2 regions of the Roseburia sp. OM04-10BH genome follow, and region 2 is predicted to be linked to the other one. Evidence: riboswitches for the same ligand, from Rfam matches in the RefSeq annotation. Region 2 holds a riboswitch; the other holds the start of a gene.

Region 1 (9,791 bases), on a different contig from region 2:
GACTTATCAGGCATTGTACAGTGCCATGAAGCGGGAGCAGGGCACACTGGAAGAGGACAGCGGGGAAGCGGCAGAGGAAGATGCAGCAGCCAGTGAAGCGGTGGATGGAGTAGATGCGGCAGACAGTAAAGTGGCAGCCGGCGGAGTGACAGAAGAAGCAGATGGAGAGAAGGAAACGGAGCAGGTTGACTACCGGGATTTCGATATTTTTAAGGCAGTAAAGGAAGCCGGTATTACAACAATTTGTCTGGATGAGGCACATCACCTTCGTAGTGAGTGGTGGAAGGCACTGGAGACTTTCTTAGACAAGCTGCCGGATGTGAAAATCATTGCATTGACAGCAACACCGCCATATGACAGCACACCGGCACAGTGGAAGCGTTATATCGATATGTGCGGACCGATTGATGAAGAAATCTTTACGCCGGAACTGGTAAAAGAAGGAAGCCTCTGTCCGCATCAGGACTACGTTTATTTTAACTGGCCGACAAGAGAAGAGGAAGCATATGTCAGGGAACATCAGAAGCGGATGCAGATGCAGGTGCAGAAAATGATGGCAGATGAGACATTGCGAAGAATCGTATCTTCCCATCAGGGGCTTATGCATCCGGAAGAATACAGTGAGCGGTTCTTAGATAAACCGGAGTATTTTACAGCACTGCTGGTATACTGCCAGGCAAAAGGGATTCCATTTTCCGGTTATTTAAGGAAGCTCATCGGAACAAAGGGAAAGCTGCCGGGAATGGATGCACACTGGATGGAAGTGTTACTGCAGGGTGTTCTTTATGAGGACAGAGAGTCCTATACCATGATGGAAGCAGAGCGGGAAAGCCTGCTGCAGGAATTAAAAGAGGCAGGAGCCATCTACCGGAACAAGGTTGCACTGCGGGATAATGAAGCCATAAAAAAGGTACTTATGAAAAGCCAGGGAAAGATGGAGAGCATCCATACCATTGTGCAGGCTGAGTATGAGGCACTGGGAAATGATTTACGCCTTCTGGTTCTCTGCGATTATATTAAGAAAGACAAATTGCCGGAGATTGGAAGTAAAGATACACTGGTAACAGAGCTTGGTGCAGTGCCGATTTTTGAATATTTAAGGCGACAGAACATGACTGGAATCCGGCTGGGTGTACTGAGCGGAACAGTGATAATCGTTCCAATGGCAGTGGAAGCAAAACTGCCGGAATTGCTGGCACAGTATGGCTGCAGCGGAACGTTAAATCCACTGGGAGATACCGGATACGGACAGCTTATGATAAAAGGAAAGAGTACCCACACCGTAGCTGTTGTGACGGAGTTATTCCGCCAGGGAGAGATTCATACACTGATTGGAACCAAGTCATTGCTGGGAGAAGGCTGGGATGCACCGTGCATCAATTCCCTGATACTGGCAACTTATGTAGGGTCTTTTATGCTGAGTAACCAGATGCGTGGAAGAGCAATCCGTACCGACAGAGAGCAGCCGGATAAGACCGGAAACATCTGGCATCTTGCCTGCATTTTTCCAAAAGAGCGGGGACAGCAGAGTAATACCGATGCAGAGGGCGATTATGAAATGTTGGAACGCCGGTTTGAATCATTTTTAGGAGTATCCTGCAGGGAAGATGTAATCGAAAGCGGAATCGGTCGGCTGGACATTCCAAAGATAACATCAAAATATGAGGTAGATAAAGCAAACCGCATGATGCTTGAGCGTGCAAAGGACAGAAATGCATTGAGGCAGCGATGGAACCAGTCCTTGCAGGAAGTGCGAAATCAGATGGAAATAGAACAGATAGATGAAATTGCAGCAAAAGAAATAGAAACCGGATATATCTTTATTAATGCGGTCTGTATAGAAATCATACAGGTAATACTTGCAATGCTCTTAATGAGTGGAAGAATGATGGCACAGAAGCTTGGTAATCATCCGGCTTTCCTGTTACTTGGAATTGCGCTGTTAGCCGCATTTGCCGGAATTGTCTATCAGGGGATACGTCTGTTTAAATTCAGCACCCCGGCAAGACGGATGAAACAGCTTAGCGAAGCAATGCTAGATGCATTGAGGGAATGCGGGGAATTAGAGGATGGTGCCCATTGCAGGACAGAAGTAGAATCCTTTAACGGACTTGTGGTAGGTACCTGGCTTAAAGGTGGAACCACCAGAGATAAGACAACCTATTCTGCCTGCATGGAAGAATTGTGGGGTGTTATTGATAATCCAAGATATCTTCTTATCCGGGAAAAAATCTTTGGCACATCAAGAGAGTGTTACAGTGTCCCGGAAATATTCGGAAGACAAAAGGAACGTGCCCTGATTTTTGAAAAACATATGAAAAGGGCTCTTGGACCATACCATGTGGTATATACAAGAACCCCGGAAGGACGAAAACTATTATTAAAAGAGAGGACACGCTCCTTTGTAAATCAAAACCAGAGCCTTTTGCAGGGAAAGAAAATTGCAAAAGGATATTAAGAATAATAAGAATTTTCAATTTTTGGATATTTTTTATTTACTCCAAAGAAAAAGAGGAGCAGTCCTGCAACCAGTAGTCCTGCACCAACAAAGAACCACAGGAAGAAGAACGGAACGGTATCTGCTTTATACATAAACCAGTCAGGAGAGAAGGTTCCCCAGAGGTTAAAGAGGATATGGAAAAGCATGGAAGGATAAATGCTGCGGCTTTTCTCGCAGATAAATCCAAGAACAATTCCTACCACAAAAGCATAAACACCCTGAATCATATTCATATGGAACACACCAAAGAGCAGTGCCTGCAAGAGGTTAGCAACCCAGAAAGGCATTGCTCTTTTGGCATATTTCAAAGTCAGTCCACGGAAAATCAGTTCTTCACAGACAGGTCCAATCAGAACGGAATAGAGAACCAGAATCAGGGAAGGCTCATCCAGTCCCACCGATTCTACCAGGTTACTGTAATATTCCAGCCAGTGCGGGTTAATGGCTGCAGTAAAAGATACAATGTAATTGGTAATATACTGTAATCCTACTGCAGTAATAAGAATGCCGAAGATAACCGGAATATTAAATGGTTTCCGTACATTTTCCGGTTCTGTCTGCCGGAACTTTTTATAATACCAGTAGGCAAATACCACAAGGGCAACAGTACCGTAGGCTGCACTGACACCGGCATTAAAATTGGCGGTGGAAATAATATTTAAAAATGCATCCATACAGTCATCGATAGAAGTTGCCCCTTTGGTATAAAAACCACCCAGCAGGGCAAGCCCTACTGCCGGAATGGAGATAAGCTGCTGCAGGCCAAATGCCAGCAGAGCCGGAAGAAAACAGAACATAATTCTGCCAAATCGCTTCATGAAAAAACCTCCTCAAGTATCATCACTTTTCTTGGCACATTATAACAATTATGAAGCGAATATGCAAACTACTGAGGTACCGCCTGTTTAAAAATACATGGAAAAATGTATTTTTAAATGCAGACAAATACTCTCCGGGTACTTGTGAAATAGGCGGAATCATGCTATACTAGGCGTTATGTTGATATATTTTATGATGCTGTATGAAATATAAATTCACATAATTATAATCAGAGGAGGAATAAATATGAAGAACATGAAGAAATTTGCAGCACTTTTATTAACTGCAGCAATGACAGTAGCAATGGTAGGATGTGGCTCATCTGTAGCTGCAAACACAGTAAATTCCAAGGATGACCTTCCGGGAAAGAAAATCGGTGTTCAGCTTGGAACAACCGGAGATGCCGATGCAACAGCATACGAGGACGAAGGAAGCACCGTAGAGCGTTACAACAAAGGTTCTGATGCAATCCAGGCATTAAAGACCGGTAAGATCGACTGTGTAATCATCGACAAGCAGCCTGCAGAGGCATTTGTTGAGAAGAATGATGACTTGAAAATCTTAGATGATACCTTTGATGCAGAGGAATATGCAATCTGTATCGCAAAAGATAACACAGATTTAACAGACGAATTCAACAAAGCAATCGAAGAGTTAAAAGCCGACGGAACAATCGATACTATCATCAGCAACTATATTGGTGATGAAACAGGAGAGCATCCATATGAGACTCCGGAGGGAACAGAATATCCAAACGGAAAACTTACCATGGCAACCAATGCACAGTTTGAGCCATACGAATATTATGATGGTGACAACGTAGTTGGTATCGATGCAGACATCGCAAAAGCAATCTGTGACAAGCTTGGCTATGATTTAGAGATTGAAGATATGGAATTTGATGCAATCATCGCAGCAGTATCTTCCGGTAAAGCAGATTTTGGTGCAGCAGGAATGACTGTAACAGAAGACCGTCTTAAGAACATTGACTTTACAGATACTTATGCAACAGCAAGCCAGGTTATTGTAGTAAGAAATAAATAATCGGTATAGGAGGAAAGACCTTGAGCGATTTTTTAAGCAGCTTTCAACAGGATTTTATAGAGAAAGACAGATATCTTTATCTGTTACGTGGCCTTGGCAATACACTGCTTATTGCAGTGCTTGCAGTACTTCTGGGTATTGTGGTTGGATTTTTAGTCGCAATTATCCGTTCCACCCATGATAAACATGGTGGATTAAATGTTTTGAATTTTATATGTAAAGTGTATCTTACCATATGGCGTGGAACCCCTACGATGGTACAGCTTTTGATTATGTACTATATTATTCTGGTTGCACTCGATAATAAGATTGCAGTGGCTGTAATCGCTTTTGGTTTGAATTCGGCTGCCTATGTGGCAGAGATTGTACGTTCCGGAATCATGTCTGTAGACGAAGGACAGTTTGAAGCTGGACGAAGCCTCGGACTGAATTATTCGCAGACCATGCGTCTGATTATTCTGCCACAGGCATTTAAGAATGTACTTCCGGCACTGGCAAATGAGTTTATTACCTTACTGAAAGAGACTTCCATCAGTGGATATATTGCAATCCCGGATCTGACAAAGGGTGGCGATATCATCCGTAGCCAGACCTATGACCCGTTCTTACCATTGTTCGGTGTTGCAATTATCTACCTGATAATCGTTATGATTTTAACGGCTGGTGTACATAAACTGGAAACGAGGTTGAGAACAAATGAGCGATAAGAAGGTATTGATTGAAGTAAAGGATTTGTGTAAATCCTTTGGAAATGTAAATGTATTAAATGGTATCTCCACAGAAATCGCCCAGGGAGAGGTGGTTGCCATCATCGGACCATCCGGTTGTGGTAAATCCACATTCTTACGTTCCTTAAATCTTTTAGAGGAGCCGACTTCCGGTGTGATTACTTTTGAAGGAACAGATATCACGGATAAATCCGTAGACATCAACAAGATGCGTCAGAAGATTGGAATGGTATTCCAGCAGTTCAATCTGTTCCCGAATTATACCGTAAAAGGAAATATCATGCTGGCACCGGTTCAGACCGGACTTATGAATAAGGAAGAGGCATCTAAGCGTGCGGACGAGCTTTTGATGAGAGTTGGTCTTTCCGATAAAGCAGATACTTATCCGGCAATGCTTTCCGGTGGACAGAAACAGCGTATTGCAATTGCAAGAGCACTGGCAATGAATCCGGATGTCATGTTATTTGACGAGCCGACTTCCGCACTGGATCCGGAAATGGTAGGAGAAGTTCTTGAAATTATGAAAGAACTGGCACAGGACGGAATGACCATGGTAGTGGTAACGCACGAAATGGGATTTGCAAGAGAAGTGGCAAGCCGTGTCATGTTTATCAATGAAGGACAGATTCAGGAAGAGAATACACCGGCAGAATTCTTCGCCAATCCACAGAATCCGCGTCTTTGCGACTTCCTTTCCAAAGTATTGTAGGGAAAGAACAGATAAAACGGAAAAAATAGTTGATAAAAAGTTTTCATAAGCTATTGCAATCAGAAAAGAAATAGTCTATGATAAAACCGTTATATGACTGACGGATAAGTGGAAAAACCACATGAAGTATAACGAAAACGAGCCGACCGTCTGGGCGATGAACCTGGAGGACTGGCTCGTTTTCTTTTGTATGTTATTTTGAACACCAAAAGATATTGACAAAAAAATGACAGTCAGTATATACTAACTACAGTTAAACAAGACTAATTAGTAACCATTCAGTGTTCATACTGAATACATTTTTTAGGAGGATATCGTAATGATTGAAATGAAAGAGTGGGATGGATTCGAAGGACGTCTCTGGAAAGAAGAAATCAATGTTCGTCAGTTCATTCAGGACAACTACACTCCATATGATGGAGATGAGAGCTTTTTAGCTGAGCCGACAGATGCAACCAACAAGCTATGGGATGCACTTCAGAAATTACAGAAAGAAGAGCGTGCCAAGGGCGGCGTTCTTGATATGGAGACAGAGGTTGTAACCGGAATTACAGCTTATGGTCCGGGATATATCGATGAAAGCTTAAAAGATTTAGAGCAGGTAGTTGGTCTTCAGACTGACAAACCATTAAAGAGAGCTTTCATGCCATATGGTGGAATCAAGATGGCTGTTCAGGCATGTGAGACCTACGGTTATGAAGTAAATGATAAATTAAAAGAAATTTTCACCAAGTATCATAAGACACACAATACAGCAGTATTTGATGCTTATACACCGGAAATGATGAAGGTTCGTCATGCTAAGATTTTAACAGGTCTTCCGGATACCTACGGTCGTGGACGTATTGTAGGTGATTACCGCCGTGTAGCATTATACGGACTGGATTACTTAATCGCTGAGAAGAAGAAGGACAAAGCCAACTGCGGATGCGGACAGATGACAGATGATGTCATCCGTTTAAGAGAAGAAATTGCAGAGCAGATTAAATGTCTGGAAGACATGAAGAAACTGGCTGAGATTTACGGATATGATATTTCAAGACCTGCAACCAATGCAAAAGAGGCTGTTCAGTGGTTATACTTCGGATACCTTGCAGCAATCAAGACACAGAACGGTGCAGCGATGTCAGTAGGACGTGTTTCTACTTTCCTTGATATTTATATTAAGAGAGATATGGATAAGGGAATTCTTACTGAGCAGCAGGCTCAGGAGCTGATTGACCATTTCACAATGAAACTTCGTATGGTTAAATTCGCACGTATTCCTTCTTATAACCAGTTATTCTCCGGTGACCCTGTATGGGCAACCCTTGATGTAGCAGGAACAGGTGTAGACGGACGTTCCATGGTAACCAGGACAGACTTCCGTTTCCTTCATACTTTAGAGAATATGGGACCGGCACCGGAACCAAATCTTACTGTATTCTATTCATCCAGACTGCCACAGACCTTCCGTGATTATGCAGCACGTATCTCGATTGAAACAAGCTCAATCCAGTATGAAAACGATGATGCAATGAAACCGGTATGGGGCGATGATTATGCAATCTGCTGCTGTGTATCTGCTACACAGACAGGTAAAGAGATGCAGTTCTTCGGCGCTCGTGCAAACCTTGCAAAATGTCTGCTTTACGCAATCAACGGTGGTGTTGATGAAAAATCAGGCGAGCAGGTAGGACCAAACTACGCACCAATTACAGCTGAATATCTTGACTATGATGAAGTAATGGCAAAATATGACAAGATGATGGACTGGTTAGTAGACATCTATGTAAATACACTGAACCTGATTCAGTATATGCATGATAAATATTACTATGAAGCAGCAGAGCTTTCTCTGATGGATACCGACTTAAAGAGAACTTTTGCAACCGGTATTGCAGGATTTTCACATGTTATCGATTCTCTTTCTGCAATCAAATATGCAAAAGTAAAAGTCGTACGTGATGAGAACGGACTTGCAAAAGACTTCGAAATCGAAGGAGACTTCCCGAAGTACGGAAATGATGATGACCGTGCAGATGAAATCGGAGTATGGCTGCTTAAGACTTTCATGGATAAATTAAAGAAACATCATACTTATCGTGATTCTGAGCCTACAACTTCTATCCTTACCATTACTTCTAACGTAGTATATGGTAAAGCAACCGGAGCTATGCCGGATGGACGTAAAGCCGGCGAACCACTTTCACCGGGAGCTAACCCATCTTACGGTGCAGAGCAGAACGGACTTTTAGCTTCCCTGAACTCTCTGACCAAGCTTCCATATGAGTGGGCATTAGATGGTATTTCCAATACACAGACCATCAATCCTGGCGCACTTGGAAACAACGAGCAGGAAAGAATCGATAATCTTGTAAATGTAATGGACGGATACTTTGACCAGGGTGCTCATCATCTGAATGTCAATGTATTTGGCAAAGAAAAGCTTATTGATGCAATGGAGCATCCGGAGAAAGAAGAGTATGCAAACTTCACAATCCGTGTATCCGGCTATGCAGTTAAGTTCATCGACCTGACAAAAGAGCAGCAGCTTGATGTTATTGCCCGTACCTGTCATGAGCGTATGTAATTTAAGACAGTAACCGAACTGCGGGGAGCATGCGATTTTTCCACAATTCAGGTAAAGCAGAATGTGCAGGCTTAATGAAAAAAGCCTGCACATTTTTATAGGTTGTTAAGCATCCGTAAGTATTTTGGTGTATAGGAGGCAATATGAGTGAAATAAAAGGACACATCCATTCTGTAGAAAGCTTTGGTTCGGCAGACGGACCGGGTGTAAGATATATTGTATTTTTGAAAGGCTGTAACATGAGATGTCAGTACTGCCATAACCCGGATACCTGGGCAAAAGATGGCGGAGAGCTGATGACACCGGAAGAAGTGTTAAAAAAGGCACTTCGCTACAAAACTTATTGGAAAGAAAAGGGCGGAATCACCGTAAGCGGTGGAGAGGCTCTTTTACAGATAGATTTCGTAACAGAACTGTTCCGGCTGGCAAAAGAAAAAGGGGTAAATACCTGTCTCGATACCTCTGGCAATCCATTTTCCTTGGAAGAACCATTTAAAAGTAAATTTGATGAGTTGATGAAATATACAGACCTCTTTATGTTAGACATTAAGCATATGGATGATGCAGCACACCGGAAACTCACCGGACAGACGAATCAGAATATTTTGGAAATGGCAGCTTATTTATCAGACCATGGCAAAGCAATGTGGATCCGCCATGTGTTGGTGCCGGGTATTACAACAGAAGAGGATGAGCTTCACCGCTTAAGAAGTTTTCTTGATACCCTTAAGACAGTAGAGCGGGTGGAAGTGCTGCCATATCATACCTTAGGCGTCTTTAAATGGAAGGAACTTGGAATTCCATACCAGTTAGAAGGCGTAGACCCGCCTACAAAGGAGCAGATAGACCGGGCAAAAGAGATTCTTGGGGCACTGTAAAATAGATAAGCAGCATTACAGGAAAATAAAAAAGTAATGCTGCTTTTTAGATTCTGACGATAATGCGGGTAAGGTATTCACTTCGTTTATCCGTCATGGTAGCGTTAATCAATTCTTCTTCATAGAATCTGCCATCGGATGAAGTAATCTGGTGCTGCTTCATGTAGCTGCGCAGCCTGTCATAAGCGAGTGAAATATCATTCCAGTCTCCCAGGTGATAGGCGGCGAGACATTTAGAAGCCGGAAGAATCCGGTAAGGCATTTTCTTGGGAGGGGTCTGCATGGCAAGGCATACTTCGTGATAAAGATTGTGGGCACCCCGGGCAAGGTCACGTTCCATCTGGATATAAAGCACCGTAAAACCGGTAGTTTCCTTGCTTTCATAATAGGAGTTCAGAAGCTCACTGACTTTTACGGAGATGGTCTTATCATCGGAAGAACTGACAGGGTGTGCTGCAATATAAAATCCTGGCAGAGAGACTTCTTCAATGATATCCGGATTTGTAGTCAGGCTGGTTTTAATTCGTTTCTGCTGTCTTTG
Region 2 (9,791 bases):
ATGTTCCGCAGTCTCAATTACTTCTGTTGCATTCTTAATTTCAATCTGGTCTTTCTCATAGGTATACTTTTTCAATTCTTCAGCAATAACTTCCTGCTGTCCAACCAGTACAACCTGTATATCTCTGCGTGTATTTACTGCCTCGATGGCACCTTTTACAATTTCGCCCGGCGCGTTGTCGCCTCCCATTGCATCAACTGCCACTCTAATGACTTCCTGCATATACATTCCTCCTGTAAATCTGCCATCACATTAAGCCTATATTGAAATATACTATAACTTTCCATAGAAATCAACAGAAAACTAATTGAAATATTCCCGGTTCCGTTCCTCTTCTTTGGCAATGTCCTCCTCTGACATATAACGCAGGAAAATCTTCTCCATAATTCCATTCTGAATTGCAATAAATGCCGCCGGTGCAAAAATTAATAAAAATGGAATCAGATATACTAAAAATGCAATTACCAGCAAAATCACCAGCATAAGAATGGTCTTTGGCAGATGTGCAAATGACATCAGTGCCGCATTCTTTACAATTGCTTTATTGGTATTTTCAAAACGGGCAATGTTCGGATATACATATAACCAGATTGCAATCTCAAATACCAGCATAACAACGAAAATCACAAAAGCCTTGCCCCACGCTGCTCCGGCTTTCATAAACTGGAACATGATAAACCAGTCTGCTCCCATAACAAGACCAATCAGTAAGAAAATCAGCCAGATTACGGTTGCCTGTTTGAAATTAGAACGGAAGGATGACCAGAACTCTTTCCAGATATATCCTCTGCCATGGCGGATTACTTTATTCACTGCATAATAAAGTGCAGTGCAGGATGCTCCAATGGTAAAAACCGGAATACATGCCATGAACCAGATTAAACTCAGGCAGAATATGTTAATCACTTTATCAAATGCACTAAAGAGCTTATTATTATAATTAAAAATATTGCTCATACCTTCTCCTTTTCTATGAATAGGCATTCGCAAAACCTGAATTGTTCTGCAAATGCCTATCTTTTTCATAAAGTAAAAAGGGAGTGTTTTTGCAAACACTCCCGGTCACTTCTTAATTAGTCCTGAGGAATAATTTCTTTCTTGTTGTATGAACCGCAGTTCTTACATACTCTGTGAGGCATCATCAAAGCGCCGCACTTACTGCATTTTACTAAACTTGGAGCAGTCATTTTCCAGTTTGCTCTTCTTTTATCTCTTCTTCCTTTGGAAGATTTGTTCTTTGGACAAATTGACATCTGGTTACACCTCCTTAAATTTATTGAAAATATCTTGAATTGCTGCCATTCTCGGGTCCAGCTCAGATTTCTCGCAGTCACAAGTCTTGACATTCAGATTCGTACCGCATTTCTTACAAATCCCCTTGCAATCCTCTCTGCACAGAACCTTCATTGGCCAGTTCACCAAGATTTCATCATAGACCATTTTATCAATATCAAGCTGAAATCCTTTCATGTAGTCTGCCTCATCCATCTCTTCTTCCGAAGCATCCGCATCTTCCAATGGGAACTTCTTATCGAATACAAGGTGGAAATCTGTTGGAACTTCTTCCAAGCAGCGGTCACATGGTATTGCTATCCTTACGTCCGTTTCTCCGTGAATCAGTAAATCCTTATTCTCTTCATTAACGATACGCAGCTCGAATGGCTTTTTCTCTATGAACGGAAACACACCTAACTTTGAATCAAAGGATGTCAATTCAATTACAGCCTCTTTCGTAAGCTCTTTATTTTCACATGAACATACATCGGTTAAATCTAATATCACGTTTGTCTCCTTTTCACACCTAAACAATTATACATAGCACTATAGCTTTTGTCAACAATATTTTTCCTTTTTTAGCCTACCAAAGCTACGGTTTCTCTTGCGATTGCAAGTTCCTCGTTGGTCGGGATAATGCATACGGTTACTTTGGAATCCGGAGTAGAAATAATCTTATCCTCTCCACGAACCATATTTGCTTCCTTATCCATGGTAATTCCAAGATATCCGAAGTATGCAAGAATCTTCTCACGGATGAAAGATGTATTCTCACCAATTCCTGCGGTAAATGCAATGGCATCTACTCCGTTCATTGCAGCCACATAAGCACCGATATATTTTGCTACACGGTAAGCAAATACTTCACATGCTGCAATTGCTCTTGGATTTCCTTCATGATAAGCAGCCTCGAGGTCACGGAAATCACTGGATACACCGGAAAGTCCCTCTACACCGGATTTCTTATTTAATACATCCATAATTCCGTCGATGTCAAGGTTTTCTTTCTTTGCAATGAATTCCATGATTGCCGGGTCAATGTCACCGGAACGTGTTCCCATTACAAGTCCCTCTAATGGAGTAAGTCCCATAGAGGTATCTACACATTTACCATCTAATACAGCACTGATGGATGCTCCGTTTCCAAGGTGGGCAACAATCAGTCTGGAATTGTTATAATCAAGATTTAAGAACTCAGCCAGACGTTTGGATACGAAGCTGTGGCTTGTTCCGTGGAAACCGTAACGTCTTACCTTGTATTTCTCATAATATTCATATGGCAGACCATAAAGATAAGCCTTCTGCGGCATGGTCTGATGGAAAGCGGTATCAAACACACCTACCATTGGTACACCAGGCATAAGCTCCTGACATACACGAATACCAATTAAGTTTGCAGGGTTATGAAGTGGTGCAAGCTCATTACACTCTTCCACTTTTGCTAATACTTCTTCATTTAATACAACAGACTGGGCGAATTTCTCACCACCATGTACAACACGATGTCCTACTGCATCAATCTCAGAAAGGCTCTTTACCGCACCTGTCTTTGGATTTACCAGTGCATCCAGTACCATCTGGATACCTTCCTTATGGGTCGGCATTGGTGCTTCTGTTATCTCTTTATCATGGCCAGCAAGCTGGTATACTAATCTTCCATCAATTCCGATTCTTTCACAAAGTCCTTTAGCCAGTACAGCTTCTGTATCTGAATTAATAAGCTGATACTTCAAAGAAGAACTTCCACAGTTAATAACTAATACGTTCATCTGTTTTCTCCTCACTGCTATTTTTTTACGGTTCATTGTTATAAATCCGCATATGTATGTTTAGTATACGCCTATTTTAAATGGTGTTCAAGTACAGTGTCTGAAAAAATGCAAAGAAAAATATTTTTTCGAAATTCTTCTTATGAATACTTTCCATAAGTAATTTGCCAAAAATATGGGAATAATGCTATGATAGAACTATATTATTTGTAACTTTGGAGGACTTATGCGTATCATAGGAATCATTGCAGAATACAATCCGTTTCATAACGGTCATGCTTACCAGATAGAAAAAATCCGTTCCCTGACCCAGGCTGACTTCGTTATCGCAGCCATGAGTGGAAATTTCGTCCAGCGGGGAGAACCGGCTCTTATTGACAAATATGCACGAACAGAAATGGCTTTAAGCTGCGGTGCTGACCTGGTAATTGAGCTGCCAGCCCTCTGGGCAACTGCTTCTGCCGAACTTTTTGCTTCTGCAGGTGTTGCACTCATGCGTAAATGTGGCTGCGTAGACACCCTCTGCTTTGGTGCAGAAACAGACAACCTTTCTTTATTAAAAGAAGTTGCTTCCCTGCTCGTATCCGAACCAGAGGACTACAAAGGAGTTCTCTCTTCCTGTCTCAAAAAAGGAATGTCCTATCCTGCCGCAAGAAGTCAGGCGGTATGCAGCTATTTAAAAGAAGCCAACCCGCAAATCCCGGCAGATGAACTTGCCTGCCTTTTAAATGAGCCAAATAATATTCTTGCTATTGAATATTTAAAAGCGATTCAGGCTCAGAATGCCGCCATCACCCCTTATCTGATTCAGCGGACCGGAGACAGCTATCACGAAGCGGCACTTAACAGCAGTCTTTCCTCTGCCACTGCCATAAGAAAAGAGCTTCTTTCAAACGGCTGGAATGACATCACTGCATTAAATCCATATCTGCCGGAAGCTGCTTATTCTATTTTAAAAGAATATCTTAATCTTTATCCGCCGGTTTCTGCCAATGATTTTTCTGCTCCGCTCTCTTACCTTCTGTTACAGCAGAGTGAAGCACAACTGGCTTCCTATGGTGATTCCACTGAAGCAATTGCCCGCCGGATAAAAAATATGCAAAAACAGTTTCATTTCTTTGAGCAGTTCTGCCAGTTACTGAAAACAAAGGATATGACTTATACCAGAATCAGCCGGATTTTCACGCACCTTCTGCTTCAGATTACATCTGAAGATTATCGTTTGGGAAAATCCTTAGATTACATTCCTTATCTTCGTATCTTAGGATTCCGCAAAGACGCCTCCCGGCTCCTCACGATTTTAAGCAATTATGCGGATGTTCCAATGATTTCTAAGAGTGCCAACGCAGCCTCTATGCTATCTTCTGATGCTGCACGCCTTTTTGTTCTGGATGTCTTTGCCGGAGAATTATATGAAAACATCCTGTCCGGAAAAACCGGGCAGGATGCCAGAAGCGAGTTTGTACGCAATATTGTAAGGGTGTGAATTTTCCGTGCCGTCTGATTCCACCATTTGGTTGGTGGGAAAATCAAAAGAGCGTTTGATAAGAACTAAGATTTTGATTGTAAAAGGATATCTTAGTTCTTTGGCAGTAAAATTTCAGCAGTTCTTAGCAGTTTGTTTTTCTTGAATGTAAACTGTCTTTCCGTTGCTTTGACCGGATGTCTGCACTGTCCGTCGGGTACGGATGCTCTATAAAGCCTGCAAGGGGCACTGGGAATTTCGGATAATACATCACATTATCTGGCAACCGGCGCAAATTCACATCCATGTTCAAATGCGCCTCGCTGGCACATCCCTGTGCCAGCGTTGCCTGTTGCCAGACGAAATTCCAAGTACCCCTAACAGCCTTTATTATGCATCCGTACTTCGACGAACCGTACAGACATCTTGTCAAACATTGGAAAGACTGTTTTTATCTCAAAAAGAAAAACAAACTGCTTAGTAACTGCGGAATTTTATAGCAGGAACTAAATGTCCTTTCACAAAGCAAAATCTTATCTTTCAAATCCTATCTGATTTTCCAGCTCTTAGTGGTGGAACAGACGGATTCCGGTAAAGCTCATTACCATACCATATTTGTTACAGGTTTCGATTACATGGTCATCACGGATAGATCCGCCCGGCTGTGCTACATACCGCACGCCACTTCTGTGGGCGCGCTCGATGTTATCTCCAAATGGGAAGAACGCATCAGAGCCAAGAGATACTCCGGTATTCTTATCTAACCATGCACGTTTTTCTTCTGCCGTAAATACAGCAGGTCTGGTCTTAAATATCTTCTCCCATTCGCCATCTGCAAGTACGTCCATATAATCCTCGCCAATGTATAGGTCGATTGCATTATCACGGTCAGCTCTGCGGATTTTATCTAAAAATGGCAGATTCAGTACCTGTGGAGACTGGCGTAACCACCAGTTATCTGCTTTGGAGCCTGCTAATCTGGTACAGTGGATACGGGACTGCTGTCCGGCACCAATACCGATTGCCTGTCCGTCTTTTACATAACATACGGAGTTAGACTGTGTATATTTTAAAGTAATCATGGAAATTGCCAGATCTCTCTTTGCTGATTCCGGCAGCTCTTTGTTTTCTGTTACAATATTGTCAAAGAAATGCTCGTCAATATTTAACTCATTTCTTCCCTGCTCAAAGGTAACGCCAAATACCTGTTTCCGCTCGATTGGGTCCGGAATATAGTCAGGATCAATTTCAATGACATTGTAATTGCCATTTTTCTTTGCTTTTAAAATTTCTAATGCGTCATCATCATAGCCCGGTGCAATGACTCCATCAGATACTTCTCTTTTAATTAAAAGTGCGGTTGCTTTATCACAAACATCAGAAAGAGAAATGAAATCTCCGAAAGAGGACATACGGTCAGCGCCTCTTGCTCTTGCATATGCATTAGCAATTGGTGTAAATTCTACATCCATGTCATCTACCCAGTAAATCTTACGCTCTACTTCAGAAAGTGGAAGTCCCACTGCTGCACCTGCCGGAGAAACATGTTTAAAAGAAGTGGCTGCCGGAAGTCCGGTTGCTTTCTTTAATTCTTTTACTAACTGCCAGCCATTGAATGCGTCTAAGAAGTTAATATAACCTGGTTTACCATTTAATACTTTGATTGGCAATTCGCCATTTTCCATGTAAATTCTGGATGGTTTCTGATTTGGGTTACAACCATATTTTAATTCTAATTCTTTCATTTTATTTTCCTCTCTCGCACGAATCTTATTCACAAAATCTTATTTGTTCTTGTTTACAATGCGGCTTTCATATTTTCCGGTTTCAATATCAATATATCTTACAAATAAAGATACCTTATTGTCTGCATTCAGTTTATTCCATACCAGTTCGGTAAATGCATCAATGTCATCTCCAATATCAACCAGTACCGGCTCGCCCTCAAAGCTTGGTAATGGATTTCCATCATTCATATAAGTATGAATGAAATGTCCTTCCCCAGCTACCGGATTCTCATAAGCAAATGTATAACGGTTGCAGGCATCCGGATTACCATTGTTGCTCTTTAAAATAGACATTGCATAATTGTATTTTCCATCTTCCACATGCATGATTCCGGAAATACGCGGTGTATAGTTAGGTGCGTCCGGCTCAAATTCTCTGGTTCTTAATGCCTGTTCGAAGGTCTGCTGTTTATCCATCAGTTCATAAATGGTATCTGTCTGGTCTCCATTGGTTACAATGGTCTTATTGCCCAGTACACGAACCGGTGCATAAATAATAAGACTTGGGTCACTTAATTTTGCAGGGTCAAATGCCTGGGTACGGATTCCTTCTCCATCCTCAACAAATACACGGTTACGGCTGTTCTCGCTTCTTCCCATGATAAAATAAGCAGTTACCGCATACTTTCCATTCTTCGACTTTCCAATTACAATTCCTCTTCCCGGATAAGTAGTGCTTCCAAGTTCTTCTGCTAATGAAGTCATCTTCATTTTTGTTCCTCCTTCTTACGCTCCATGTAATTTTTAAAGTTGCTGCAGCTTTTGTCAAAGTCTCTTTCTCTTTCGAATTTTTCCTGTGACTTTTCCTGTTTGCATACATAAAAAATACCGACACGTATCCCGAGCTTAACTGCCCAGACGGTCGGCTTTCTCAGGTCATACTTCATGTGGTTATTCCCACGGTTCCGTCAGTCATATGACCTGAATTTAGTAAAACATATTCCAAAACACTTGTCAAGGAATTCTTCCTATAAGAACTCTCTCAGACGTTCTGCACGGTTCGCCCAGGTATCTTCCTTAAGTGCCCGTTCATAAGAATATTCTATGATTTCTTTCATTTTCTTCGGATGTCCCAGCATGGATAATACCTGTTCCGGCAATGCATCCAGATGCTCTAACTCATAAAATGCCAGATCTTTTCCATCGCAGAAACGCTCCTTTAAATAAATGCTGCCATCTGTCAGGGATACTGCTTTATTTAACATGGCTGTAAAAATTCTGTCATGGGCTCCATCCTTAAACCATGGCATGGTATTCAATGCAATCTTGGTATTCCGAATGATTTTTACGCATTCGGCAGAATCAAGCTGCCTTCCGTTTAAAATAAGATTCTCCGGATGTTTTACCTTAAGATTCTCCCACCCTTTGCCAAAAACATGTACCCGTACTCCATTGTCTACCAATGTCCGCACCGTTTCTCCACGGAAATAAGTCCGGTTATACATATCCAAAAAAAGTATTCCTGCAAAGCATGCCATCAGCTCCCGCTCCGTTACTTCCGGAATCTCCCGGCGGACAAAATGCTCCATGGCAGAATCTAACGGCTCTGACGGATGCAGGCGGAGATAATTTAATATCTCATGATAGAATTCAATATATTCCTTCGTCTGGCTGGTAAAATGCTCTTCAATTGCCGGAAGATGCACATAGTTTGCGATAAAACCCACTTCATATTCCCGATTCTCATATGGAATAAAATCTGTTGGGACTCGCTCTTCCCCATCCATCAGAAAATTCCCTGCCAATGGTAAAAAATGACAGGGAATCCCTTTATAAAACCGTTTCATATAAGAAATATGCTGACGGTCGATACAGAACACAGTCAGATTCGGAATTGTCTCATCAAGCTGCTTATGATAATACAACGGATGGTCCACAAGAATACAATAGACCGGAATATTTCTGCTGGCAAAGACAGACTGAGACTCTGTTTCCAACAGGAACTCCTCTCCGCTTAATCCGATAAAGTTAAAGGTAATGACTGCGGTCTCGCCACTTTTTAAAAAGCGGCTTAATCGTTTCGTGTCAGCATATTCTGCCTGAATGTCAAAGAAGAAAATCTGATATCCCATCTTGCGAAATGACGCTGCCATCTCATGTGAAAAATAAGTTAATGTTTCTACGCCTCGTTCAAAAAACACAAGTTTACGGATATCACTCATTTTCTTTCTCCATTTCAAAAAATCCTAGTTCTTAAAGCTGTGAATTGGTGCAGGAATTCTTCCCCCACGGTTGATAAATGCATCACAGGAATACTGGTTTACCGGCATAATCGGTGCATAGCCGAATAATCCACCAAATTCTACAGTATCGCCTACTCCCTTTCCGATTACCGGAATCAGACGGGCTGCTGTAGTCTTCTGGTTAATCATTCCAAGTGCCATTTCATCTGCAATAATACCGGAAATGGTAGTTGCCTTGGTATCACCCGGAATTGCAATCATATCGAGACCTACGGAACATACACAGGTCATTGCTTCTAATTTCTCCAGTGTAATGGCATTTGCCTGTACTGCATTAATCATTCCCTGGTCTTCGCTGACCGGAATAAATGCACCACTTAAACCACCGACATAAGAAGATGCCATTACGCCGCCCTTCTTAACCTGGTCATTTAAAAGAGCAAGGGCTGCTGTCGTTCCCGGTGCACCTGCATATTCCAGACCAATTTCACAAAGAATATCTGCTACACTGTCTCCGATTGCAGGAGTTGGTGCCAGAGATAAATCTACAATACCAAATGGAATATTTAAAATTCTCGACGCTTCCTGTGCTACAAGCTGACCTACACGGGTTACTTTAAATGCAGTCTTCTTGATGGTCTCACATAATACTTCAAAGTTCTCTCCACGGACTTTTTCCAATGCAGTCTTTACAACACCCGGTCCGCTGACACCAACATTGATTACCGCATCTGCCTCTGTTACACCATGGAATGCGCCTGCCATAAACGGGTTGTCATCCGGTGCATTACAGAATACAACCAGTTTCATACAGTCTACAGAATCTCTGTCCTTAGACTGCTCTGCCACCTCTAAGAGAATCTCTCCCATTAATTTTACAGCATCCATGTTAATTCCGGTTTTTGTGGATGCAAGATTTACAGAACTGCAGACTCTTTCGGTACGGCAAAGTGCCATTGGAATAGAACGGATTAAAAGCTCATCTGCCTTTGTCATTCCCTTGGATACCAGTGCAGAATATCCACCAATCAGGTTTACTCCTACTGCTTTGGCTGCTGCATCCATAGTATCTGCGATGGTTGCAAAATCTTCCGGTGTCTTGCAGGCTGCCCCGCCAACCAGTGCAATTGGTGTAACGGAAATTCTTTTATTTACGATTGGGATTCCAAATTCCTGCTCAATCTGATTTCCTGCTGATACCAGATCCTTTGCCACTGTAGTAATTTTCTTATAAATGTTATCGTTTAACTTCTTTAAATCAGAATCAATACAATCCAAAAGACTGATTCCAATGGTAATGGTACGGACATCT

Evidence for each region. Region 2 has a riboswitch for ZMP and ZTP ahead of DXB43_RS05310 (IMP cyclohydrolase). Riboswitches for the same ligand answer to the same signal wherever they lie in the genome.
Region 1: another riboswitch for ZMP and ZTP. It lies ahead of pflB (formate C-acetyltransferase); the one in region 2 lies ahead of DXB43_RS05310 (IMP cyclohydrolase).

The regions. Positions count from the first base shown of each region.
Region 1 covers NZ_QTZI01000010.1:41,097-50,887, reverse strand. Annotated here, with positions in the region: gene DXB43_RS10815 (DEAD/DEAH box helicase family protein) at 1-2,458, shown strand, start outside; gene DXB43_RS10810 (type II CAAX endopeptidase family protein) at 2,455-3,318, opposite strand; gene DXB43_RS10805 (transporter substrate-binding domain-containing protein) at 3,566-4,363, shown strand; gene DXB43_RS10800 (amino acid ABC transporter permease) at 4,384-5,070, shown strand; gene DXB43_RS10795 (amino acid ABC transporter ATP-binding protein) at 5,060-5,800, shown strand; ZMP/ZTP riboswitch at 5,884-5,963, shown strand; gene pflB (formate C-acetyltransferase) at 6,120-8,372, shown strand; gene pflA (pyruvate formate-lyase-activating protein) at 8,516-9,250, shown strand; gene DXB43_RS10780 (MerR family transcriptional regulator) at 9,297-9,791, opposite strand, start outside.
Region 2 covers NZ_QTZI01000004.1:11,549-21,339, reverse strand. Annotated here, with positions in the region: gene plsX (phosphate acyltransferase PlsX) at 1-222, opposite strand, end outside; gene DXB43_RS05340 (YesL family protein) at 304-957, opposite strand; gene rpmF (50S ribosomal protein L32) at 1,074-1,253, opposite strand; gene DXB43_RS05330 (YceD family protein) at 1,258-1,782, opposite strand; gene DXB43_RS05325 (acetate kinase) at 1,854-3,044, opposite strand; gene DXB43_RS05320 (nucleotidyltransferase) at 3,271-4,530, shown strand; gene DXB43_RS05315 (phosphoribosylaminoimidazolecarboxamide formyltransferase) at 5,076-6,254, opposite strand; gene DXB43_RS05310 (IMP cyclohydrolase) at 6,294-7,007, opposite strand; ZMP/ZTP riboswitch at 7,142-7,222, opposite strand; gene DXB43_RS05300 (glycosyltransferase family protein) at 7,265-8,458, opposite strand; gene DXB43_RS05295 (PFL family protein) at 8,483-9,791, opposite strand, start outside.